4 regions of the Nocardiopsis mwathae genome follow, and region 1 is predicted to be linked to each of the others. Evidence: riboswitches for the same ligand, from Rfam matches in the RefSeq annotation. Region 1 holds a riboswitch; each other region holds the start of a gene.
The links. Region 1 has a riboswitch for cobalamin ahead of HNR23_RS23490 (ABC transporter substrate-binding protein). Riboswitches for the same ligand answer to the same signal wherever they lie in the genome.
Positions count from the first base shown of each region.

Region 1 (2,191 bases):
CCCGGCGCCACCCCCGCCACCCTTGCCGCTCCTGCCGCCCACTGTTCGCGTCGGGTTCGTTCGGCCTGTGTGTCCCGCCGTCGCCGCGCCGCCGGGACGCGGCCCCCGGTCCCCGCGGGGTGGGGCCCGACGACGCGTCGGACGTCCGCTTCGACATGCCGCCGCTCAGAAGGCGTCCGGGTGCAGCTGCTCGGCGACCTCGTGGACGGCGTCGCCGACCCGGACCCCCACCACCGCCGAGGACAGCGGTAGTACGGCGAACCGCTCCTCCTTGACCGCCGGGATCTCGGCGAGCGTGGGGTTCTCCAGCAGCGCCCGCTTCTTCTCCTCCACCGGTGTCGCGCCGTAGTCGTAGATCAGGATCGCGTCCGGGGAGCGCTCGGCGGCCTGCTCGATGGAGACGTCGGACCAGACCTTGTCGAGGTCGTCGAAGACGTTGCGCCCTCCGGCTCGCTTGATGATCTCGTTGCCGATCCCCTTGCCACCCGCGGTGAACACGGTCGCGTCGATGTTGTCGACGACCAGCACGTCCACCGGGTCGACGCCGTCCAGCCGGTCCTGCGTCTCCTCGACCCGCGCCTCGATGGAGTCGACGACCTCGTCGGCCCGGTCCTCGACATCGAAGATCGACCCGACGGCGCGGATCTCCTCGGCGACGGTGTCCACGGTGACGGGGTCCGTGCACTCCTCGATGTTCTTGTAGGTCGCGATGCCGACGTCGTCCAGGGCGTCGCGTCCCCGCCCCTCGCCGGCGTCGAAGGCACTGGCACCGAAGCCCGCGTAGGCGAAGTCCGGGTCGGCCTCCAGGACCTGCTCGAACGACGGGTACTCGTCCGCCAGCACGGGGATCGCGTCGTAGGCCTCCTCGAACTCCGGCAGCACCGCGTCGTCGAGGTAGGCGGTGCCGACGAGCCGGTCTTCCAGGCCGAGCGCCAGCATCACCTCGGTGGCGTGCTGGTTGAGCGTCACGGCGCGTTCCGGAGGCGCGTCTACGGTGACCTCGGTGCCGCAGTTGTCGAGGGTGAGGGGGAAGCCTTCGGGGGAGTCCGCGGTGGCGTCCTCGGTCGGCCCGGTGCCGCAGCCGGTGAGTGCGACCGCGAGGGCCGCTGCCGACGCCGCCGCTGCCGTGGCGGTGGGGGTGAAGGGAGCGACTCGGCGGCGGGAGCCGGCCAAGGAGAAGGGGTGGGGTGGGATGGGCACGTCCGGTCCTCTCACGGGATCCGGGCGCGGCGGGACGTGCGGACGTCCGCGCTGGCAGGGCCGCGGGCCCGCTCGGCCCGGGGTCCGCGCCCCTGGTCGACGGTGACGCGACGGCCCAGTCTCCTGACTCCCGGATCATCGCCTCCCCCGGCCTTCCGGCGCGCGTGCGCGCCGTGGCCGTGACGTCTGGGTTCGACTTCCCGGTCACAGTGGCGGGACCGTGCCGGATTCGCACCGGCTTCCTGGTTTCCGTCGCCACTGGCGATCGTAGGGCCAGGGCGGGAGGCCATATGGGGTGAAGCGGAAGAGCGGCATCAGATCGTGATCTTGAGCACGAAGTGGTGCGGGACACCAGGTGGAGGGGTGTGCGTCACTGGGTCAAGGTAAAGCCATGACCTGCCTATATGTACCCTTCGTTACGGTAAATGTCGGGTCGGACAAGGTCTGGACGGACTGGATGGCCGACCGAACAACCCTGGACGACCCAGGCATCGGCCAGGTCTCGAAGCAGTGACCAAGTCCATATCGGTCATTGCCATACGTTTCACCCGCAAGACAGGATTCGGTCGATTCCTGTGATCTTCATCCGCATCCCGACGAGCAGAGAAAAGAGGGGAGCCGAGTGAGCAGTTCGATGGTGGCTTCGACCGTCACCTTCGCCATGTACTTCGTGGCGATGGTCGCGATCGGGCTCTGGGTCTACAAGCGGACGACCTCCCTGTCCGACTTCGTCCTCGGCGGCCGCCAGCTGAACAGCTGGGTGGCGGGCCTGAGCGCGAACGCGAGCGACTTCAGCGCGTGGCTGCTCCTGGGGCTCCCCGGAGCGATCTACCTCTCCGGCCTCGGCGAGGCGTGGATCGCCGTGGGCCTCGCGATCGGCTTCGCCGCCAGCTGGTACCTGATCGCCGGCCGGCTGCGCGTCTACACCGAGCGCGCCACCGACGCCCGCAACGGCGGCGAGTCGAACTCGCTCACCCTCTCCTCCTACCTG
Region 1 covers NZ_JACHDS010000001.1:5,360,777-5,362,967, forward strand. The annotation lists gene HNR23_RS23485 (FecCD family ABC transporter permease) at 1-1, opposite strand, end outside; gene HNR23_RS23490 (ABC transporter substrate-binding protein) at 166-1,200, opposite strand; cobalamin riboswitch at 1,297-1,492, opposite strand; gene putP (sodium/proline symporter PutP) at 1,835-2,191, shown strand, end outside.

Region 2 (2,191 bases), 4.0 Mb from region 1:
CCTCGTCCACCTTCTGCCGGGCGAAGGCCAGGCGCTCGCGGATCACCGGGTCCAGGTCGGTCTCGGCGTCCAGGTCGATGGGGACGTGCAGCAGGGAGCAGGAGGTGCCGACGACGACGCGGTCGGCCAGGCCCAGCAGCGAGCCCAGGGTGGACAGCGCCTTGGGGAGGTCGGCGCGCCAGACGTTGCGCCCGTCGACGACGCCGGCCACCAGGGTCTTGCCGCCCAGACCGGAGACGGCGGCGACCTCGTCCACCGACTCCGGGCCGGCGACCAGGTCCAGGCCGATACGCTCCACGCCGGTGCGCTTGAGGACGTCGAGCGCAGCGGTTCCGATGGACCCGAAGTAGGTGGCGACGAAGAGCTCCGGACGGTCGGTGAGCTCACCGAGCCGGGTGTAGGCCCGCTCCAGCGCGACGGGTTCGGCGCGGCCGTCGTCGGTCGCCAGGATCGGCTCGTCCAGCTGCACCTGGTGCGCTCCTGCGGCGGCCAGGCGGGCGAGGAGTTCGGCGTAGCAGCCCAGCAGGTCGTCGAGCAGGTCCAGCGGCCGCCAGCCCTCCGGAGCGTCGGCGGCGGGCTTGGCCAGCATCAGGAAGGTGAGCGGGCCGACGATGACCGGATGCGTCCGGATGCCCAGCCCCTTGGCCTGGGTGAACTCCGAGAGTGGTTTGGCGGGGTCGGCCAGGCGCGGCCGCCGGCCGGGGGCGAGTTCGGGGACCAGGTAGTGGTAGTTCGTGTCGAACCACTTGGTCATCTCCAGGGGGGCGACGTCGTCGGCGCCCCGGGCCATGGCGAAGTAGCGCCGCAGCTCGGCCTCGCGGCCCTCCCCGGCGAAGGCCGGGGTGCGGAACCGCTCGGGCACGAGGTCGAAGAGGACCGCGGTGTCGAGCATGTGGTCGTAGTAGGAGAAGGTGTTGGCGGGGATCTCCGCCACCCCGGCGTCGCGCAGCGTCTCCCAGACGCCGCGGCGCAGTCGGGCGGCGACGGCGTCCAGTTCGGAGACGGTGGTGCGTCCCCTCCAGTAGGCCTCACTCGCGCGCTTGAGCTCGCGGTCCGGGCCGATGCGGGGGTAGCCGAGCACGGTCGTCGTCATCGGACACCACCGCCGCGGAACGGGGTTCGGATAGTCATCTGGCTCTGTCTCTCCCTCGTCGAACAGCCGTCGGCGGTCCGGCCGTACCGTTCGGGGGAGCAGCGCGGGAGCACGGGTGCACGCGTGGCGCCCGCCGCCCTCGGCCCTCCCTCGGGGCACGTGGACCTACCGCGGACGCGGGCGCGTCCGCGGGCGGAGGGCAGGTATTCGGACTCGTGGGCATGCGCACCGGATGTCCGGTACGCGACCTACCGGCCGCCGCTTCCCAGGCGTTTCGGCCCAGTGCTGTTGACGGCTGTCGTTCCCACTCACCGCTGCGGGGCAGTCCCGGATTCGCACCGGGTTCCCTCTTACGACACGCCCGGCGGATGCCATGCGTGTACCGACCGCGGCTGCCAGTATAGGGACGCGCCCGCGGGCGCTTGAGTCCGACATGCCACCATCCGCCCGAATCATCCCTCTTGCTGGGGTTTTGCGTTCCGGTCAGCGGGTGTTGACGCTCTTATTGCCTGTCAGCACAGCGGGCGGCCCCTCTGCCGTTCTAAGCTCGTTGCGTGGGCCCGGTTCCACCTCCGGAACTCCCCCAGGCGAAGGCGATCCGGACCCCTGCTCGACCGAGATTTCGGGTCTGAAGAACTCCCCAAAAATGCGAAAGACGTTCCTTCCCTTGCAGACAGATCCAGGCGGCTCCCACACGCCGTTCACCACGCCCCATTCGCCCGCGCCGACCGCGGCCGGTCGGCGCACCCCACGCCTGCCTCGGGTCTTCGCCCCGCTCGTGGTCGCACTCGCGACCGCCCTGGCGCTCGGCGCCTGTACCTCGCCCGATGCCGAACGACGGTCGGATCAGCCCGAGCGCGCCAAGGCCACCGGTGAGGCCGACGAGCTCACCGTCGTCGATCTCGACAACGTCCCGGACGTCACCGAGGAGAAGAAGGAGACCGAGGAGAACGGTGTCACGGCGTCGCTGAGCTACCCCAAGGTCCCCAACGCCGACCCGCTCGCCAAGCGGCTCGACGAGATCACCGACCGGGAGCGGGACGACTTCCTCGGGGCCGTCCCCAAGGCCGAGTCCATCAAGATCGGGTGGAACCTGAG
Region 2 covers NZ_JACHDS010000001.1:1,346,600-1,348,790, reverse strand. The annotation lists gene metE (5-methyltetrahydropteroyltriglutamate--homocysteine S-methyltransferase) at 1-1,093, opposite strand, end outside; cobalamin riboswitch at 1,292-1,477, opposite strand; gene HNR23_RS05415 (polysaccharide deacetylase family protein) at 1,872-2,191, shown strand, end outside.
Region 2: it holds a riboswitch for cobalamin, as region 1 does, so the genes downstream of both, metE (5-methyltetrahydropteroyltriglutamate--homocysteine S-methyltransferase) here and HNR23_RS23490 (ABC transporter substrate-binding protein) in region 1, are expected to answer to the same signal.

Region 3 (2,191 bases), 2.0 Mb from region 1:
GGCCAGGAAGAGCTCCTGCACCCGGTGGGCTGCCTCGGCGAAGCCCATGCGCACGAACACGTTGAGGTGGAAGTTCTCATCCCGGGCGCCCATGCCGCCGATGTAGAAGGCGATCGGCGCCTTGGCCGCGCGCAGCGCCGCGGCGGTGTCCTCGTGCGGGATCACCGCGACCGTGCAGGCGATGTCGAAGCCGTCGGGGGCGCCGGCGAGCGCGTCGGCGTACACGTCGGGGCTGATCCGCGGGTGGTAGAAGAGGGGGGTCCAGCCGTCGGCGATCTCGGCGGCCAGCGCGACGTTCTTCGGTCCCTCGGCACCCAGGTAGACGGGGATGTGCGGGCGCAGCGGGTGGGTGATCGGCTTCAGCGGCTTGCCCAGCCCGGTCCCGCCCGGATAGGGGAGCGGGTAGTGCGGTCCCGGCGCGGTGACCGGTGCCTCGCGGCGCCAGACCCGGCGCATGATGTCCAGGTACTCGCGGGTCCGCTGCAGCGGGCGGGGGAACGGCTGCCCGTACCAGCCCTCCACCACCTGCGGGCCGGACACCCCGATGCCGAGCCGCAGGCGCCCACCGGACAGGTGGTCGAGGGTGAGCGCGTGCATGGCGGTGGCGACCGGGGTGCGCGCCGAGAGCTGCACGATCCCGGTGCCCAGGCCGATCCGTTCGGTCCGGGCTCCGTACCAGGCCAGCGGGGTGAAGGCGTCGGATCCGTAGGCTTCGGCGGTCCACACCGAGTCGTACCCGAGGGCCTCGGCGGCCCGTACGGTCGCGGTGGCGTCGTCGGGGCGGGCACCCCAGTACCCCACCGCGAGTCCCAGCTTCAGGTCCGTGGCCATGTGCGCTCCATCGGTCGCTCGGCGGGAAGCGGGTGCCTGGACCGCATGCTAGAACCGGTTTCAGCATCCGGATAGGCCGGTCGGCCCGAAAAGCCGACGCGGGAGTGTCCTCCGGCGGGCGTGTGCCATTCTGGTGGGCGGTGCCGACGTCGGCGGTGCGGCCCTACCGGGGTCCGCCGCCGCACGCAGGAACCCGGTGCGAATCCGGGGCGGTCCCGCCACTGTGACCAGGGAGCGGACCCGCGACCGTAGCCACTGCCGGACGACACCGGTGGGAAGGCGGCGGGGACGCGGCGATCTGGGAGCCAGGAGACTGCACGGCGCCGCGACCGACCCCTATGGGCGTGGACTCCCGAGGAAGGACTGACCCGCGTGAGCGCTCCGGCTCGCTACCCCTTCAGCGCGGTCGTCGGCATGGACGACCTGAAACTGGCGCTGCTGATCAACGCCGTCTCCCCGGCGGTCGGCGGTGTGCTGGTCCGAGGTGAGAAGGGCACCGCGAAATCCACCGTCGTGCGCGCCCTCGCCGCGCTCCTGCCCGACCTCGACATCGTCGACGGCTGCCGGTTCTCCTGCGACCCCGCCGCCGCGGACCCCCGGTGCCCCGACGGGCCCCACCCCCACGGCGCCGTCCCCGCCGAGCGCGCCGCACGCCTCGTGGAGCTGCCGGTCGGCGCGAGTGAGGACCGCCTGGTGGGCTCCTTGGACATCGAGCGCGCGCTCACCGAGGGTGTCAAAGCCTTCGAACCCGGCCTGCTCGCCGCCGCACACCGCGGCGTCCTCTATGTCGACGAGGTCAATCTGCTCCACGACCACCTCGTCGACCTCCTCCTGGACGCGGCGGCGATGGGTACCTCGCACGTCGAGCGCGAGGGCGTGTCGGTCGCGCACGCCGCACGGTTCCTTCTGGTCGGCACCATGAACCCGGAGGAGGGCGAGCTGCGCCCGCAGCTGCTGGACCGCTTCGGCCTCACGGTCGAGGTCGCCGCCACCCGCGACCCGGCCGAGCGGGCCGAGGTGGTGCGCCGCCGCCTCGCCTTCGAGACCGACCCCGGAGCCTTCGCCGCCGGATACTCCGGCGAGGACGCCGAACTCGCCGCGCACATCCGCGCCGCACGCAAGCGGCTGCCCGGGGTCGTCCTCTCCGACGCCGCGCTGCGCCAGGTCACCGCCGTGTGCGCGGCGTTCGAGGTCGACGGGCTGCGGGCGGACATCGTCACCGCCCGCGCGGCCATGGCCCTGGCCGCCTGGCGCGACCACATCGAGGTCACCTCCGACGACGTCCGCGACGCCGCCCGCCTGGCCCTGCCGCACCGGCGCCGCCGCGACCCCTTCGACGCCCCGGACCTCGACGAGGACC
Region 3 covers NZ_JACHDS010000001.1:3,378,374-3,380,564, reverse strand. The annotation lists gene HNR23_RS14560 (LLM class F420-dependent oxidoreductase) at 1-831, opposite strand, end outside; cobalamin riboswitch at 1,018-1,147, shown strand; gene HNR23_RS14555 (putative cobaltochelatase) at 1,204-2,191, shown strand, end outside.
Region 3: it holds a riboswitch for cobalamin, as region 1 does, so the genes downstream of both, HNR23_RS14555 (putative cobaltochelatase) here and HNR23_RS23490 (ABC transporter substrate-binding protein) in region 1, are expected to answer to the same signal.

Region 4 (2,191 bases), 4.3 Mb from region 1:
CCTCGGGGACGCGCTGCGGGTCGAGGGTGAAGTCGGGCGCGAGGACGACCCTCTCGACCCGGTGGCCGGCCGCGCGCAGGGCCGCCTCGGGCTCGGTGAACTGGGGGTGCACCACGACCGCACGGCGCGGCCTGAGCACCCGCGCGAGCAGCACGAACGCCTCGGCCGCCCCGGCGGTGAGCAGCACCTCGGCCGGATCGCGCCGGTGGCGCCGGGCCACGGCGCGGCGCGCCGCGGAGGGGTCGGGGTAGGCCGCCAGGTCGGCGACGGACGCGCGGATCCGCTCGGCCAGCCACGGCGGGGGCGTCCCGGTCCGCACGTTGACCGCGAAGTCGAGCAGCCCGGGGCCGGTCTCGGCGTCGCCGTGGTGCCGCAGGTCCGCCTCGGCCGCGGTCGACGGGGGCGCGCCTGCGCCCGCAGACCGTCCCACCGTGTCCCGCACCAGAAACCACCTCGCCGAATTCCCGTTCCCGCGCCGCACCGGACGACAGCGCACCCTACACCCGCGCTTCCCGCCCCCTCGGCCCGGCCGCACCGTTGCGGAGCGGCCGAAGCGCGCACCGGGTCGGGATTTCGGTCGCCCCATCTGCACCTATTGCGAATCTTTGGCTATTGCAAAGCGCACGACCAGGGCATTACCTTCAGGGAGCCGTGGTGTTCGGGAAGTCCGGTGCGAAACCGGCGCGGCCCTCGCCACTGTGAACGGGAAGCCCGGGGCCCCGTCCCCTGCCTCCGGCGGAGCGGGCGGTGACGGCCACTGGGAGGGCATCCGTACGCGGACGCTCTCCTGGGAAGGCCGGCGACGGGCGTCGACCCGCAGCCAGGAGACCGGCCACGGCATACGACGACCGTCCACGAGGTGTTGGAGATTGGTCCCCTACAGATGCATATCGCCGAAGGTTTCCTCCCGCCCGTCCACGCCGTGGCCTGGACCGCGGTCTCAGCGCCGTTCGTCATCCACGGCGTCCGCGCGCTGACGACGACGATCCGCACCAACCCCGAGTCCAAGCTGCTCCTCGGCGCCGCCGGCGCCTTCTGCTTCGTGCTGTCCGCCCTGAAGATCCCGTCCGTCACGGGCAGCAGCTCGCACCCGGCCGGGACGGGTCTCGGCGCGGTCCTCTTCCGACCACCCGTCATGGCCGCACTCGGCACGATCACCCTGCTCTTCCAGGCGTTACTCCTCGCCCACGGCGGGCTGACCACGCTCGGCGCCAACGTCTTCTCGCTCGCCATCGTCGGCCCGTGGGTCGCCTACGGTGTGTTCCGGCTGGTACGCGGGCTCACCCGGGCACTCACCGAGAACACCTCGCTGGGGCTGTCGGTGTTCTTCGCGGCCTGCCTGGCCAGCCTGGCCACCTACTCGGTGACGAGCCTGCAGCTGGCACTGGCCTTCCCCGACGCCCAGGCCGGCGTCCTGGGCGCGTTCATCAAGTTCGGCACCATCTTCTCCGTCACCCAGATCCCGCTCGCGGTCATCGAGGGCCTGATGACCGTGGTCATCGTGCGGCTGCTCATCAGTGCCAGCCGCAGCGAGCTGCTGCGACTCGGCGTGCTGCGCTCCGCGGCGACCGCCGGTGCCCCGACCGAGCGAAAGAAGGCCTGAACGATGACACCGGCACAGCCGCAGCAGCCCCGGCCGGACCAGGGCACCGACCCCCGCCGGGACGGCGGCCCGCGCCCCCGGGCGTGGATCACCTGGGCCATGGTGGCCGTCATCGCGGTGATCGCGGCGCTTCCACTGGTGACCGGCGCGGGCGACCACCTCGACGAACCCTTCCCCGGCGCCGACGAACAGGGCGAGGAGGCCGTCGAGGAGATCGCACCGGCCTACGAGCCGTGGCTCGACCCCTTGTTCGAGGCCCCCTCGGCCGAGGTCGAGTCGGGCATCTTCGCGGTGCAGGCCGCGATCGGCGCGGGCATCATCGGCTACTACTTCGGTGTCGTGCACACGCGCTCCCGTATGCGCCGGGAACAGGCCCCGGCACCGTCGGCAGCCGCCTCGGCCGCCGGGACCACCGGGGCTCCCCGGGACCCCGACGCCACGGACGCGTCCCCGCACGGGGACGCCCCGGACGGCACCGCCCCCGCCCGCGACTGAGCGGCGCCCGCGATGCTGGCCATCGACGCCGCCGCCTACCGCAGCCCCTGGCGGGACGTGCACCCCGCCGTCAAGGGCACCCTTTTCGGCGGG
Region 4 covers NZ_JACHDS010000001.1:1,095,794-1,097,984, reverse strand. The annotation lists gene cobC (Rv2231c family pyridoxal phosphate-dependent protein CobC) at 1-430, opposite strand, end outside; cobalamin riboswitch at 636-851, shown strand; gene HNR23_RS04365 (energy-coupling factor ABC transporter permease) at 884-1,603, shown strand; gene HNR23_RS04360 (energy-coupling factor ABC transporter substrate-binding protein) at 1,607-2,098, shown strand; gene cbiQ (cobalt ECF transporter T component CbiQ) at 2,111-2,191, shown strand, end outside.
Region 4: it holds a riboswitch for cobalamin, as region 1 does, so the genes downstream of both, HNR23_RS04365 (energy-coupling factor ABC transporter permease) here and HNR23_RS23490 (ABC transporter substrate-binding protein) in region 1, are expected to answer to the same signal.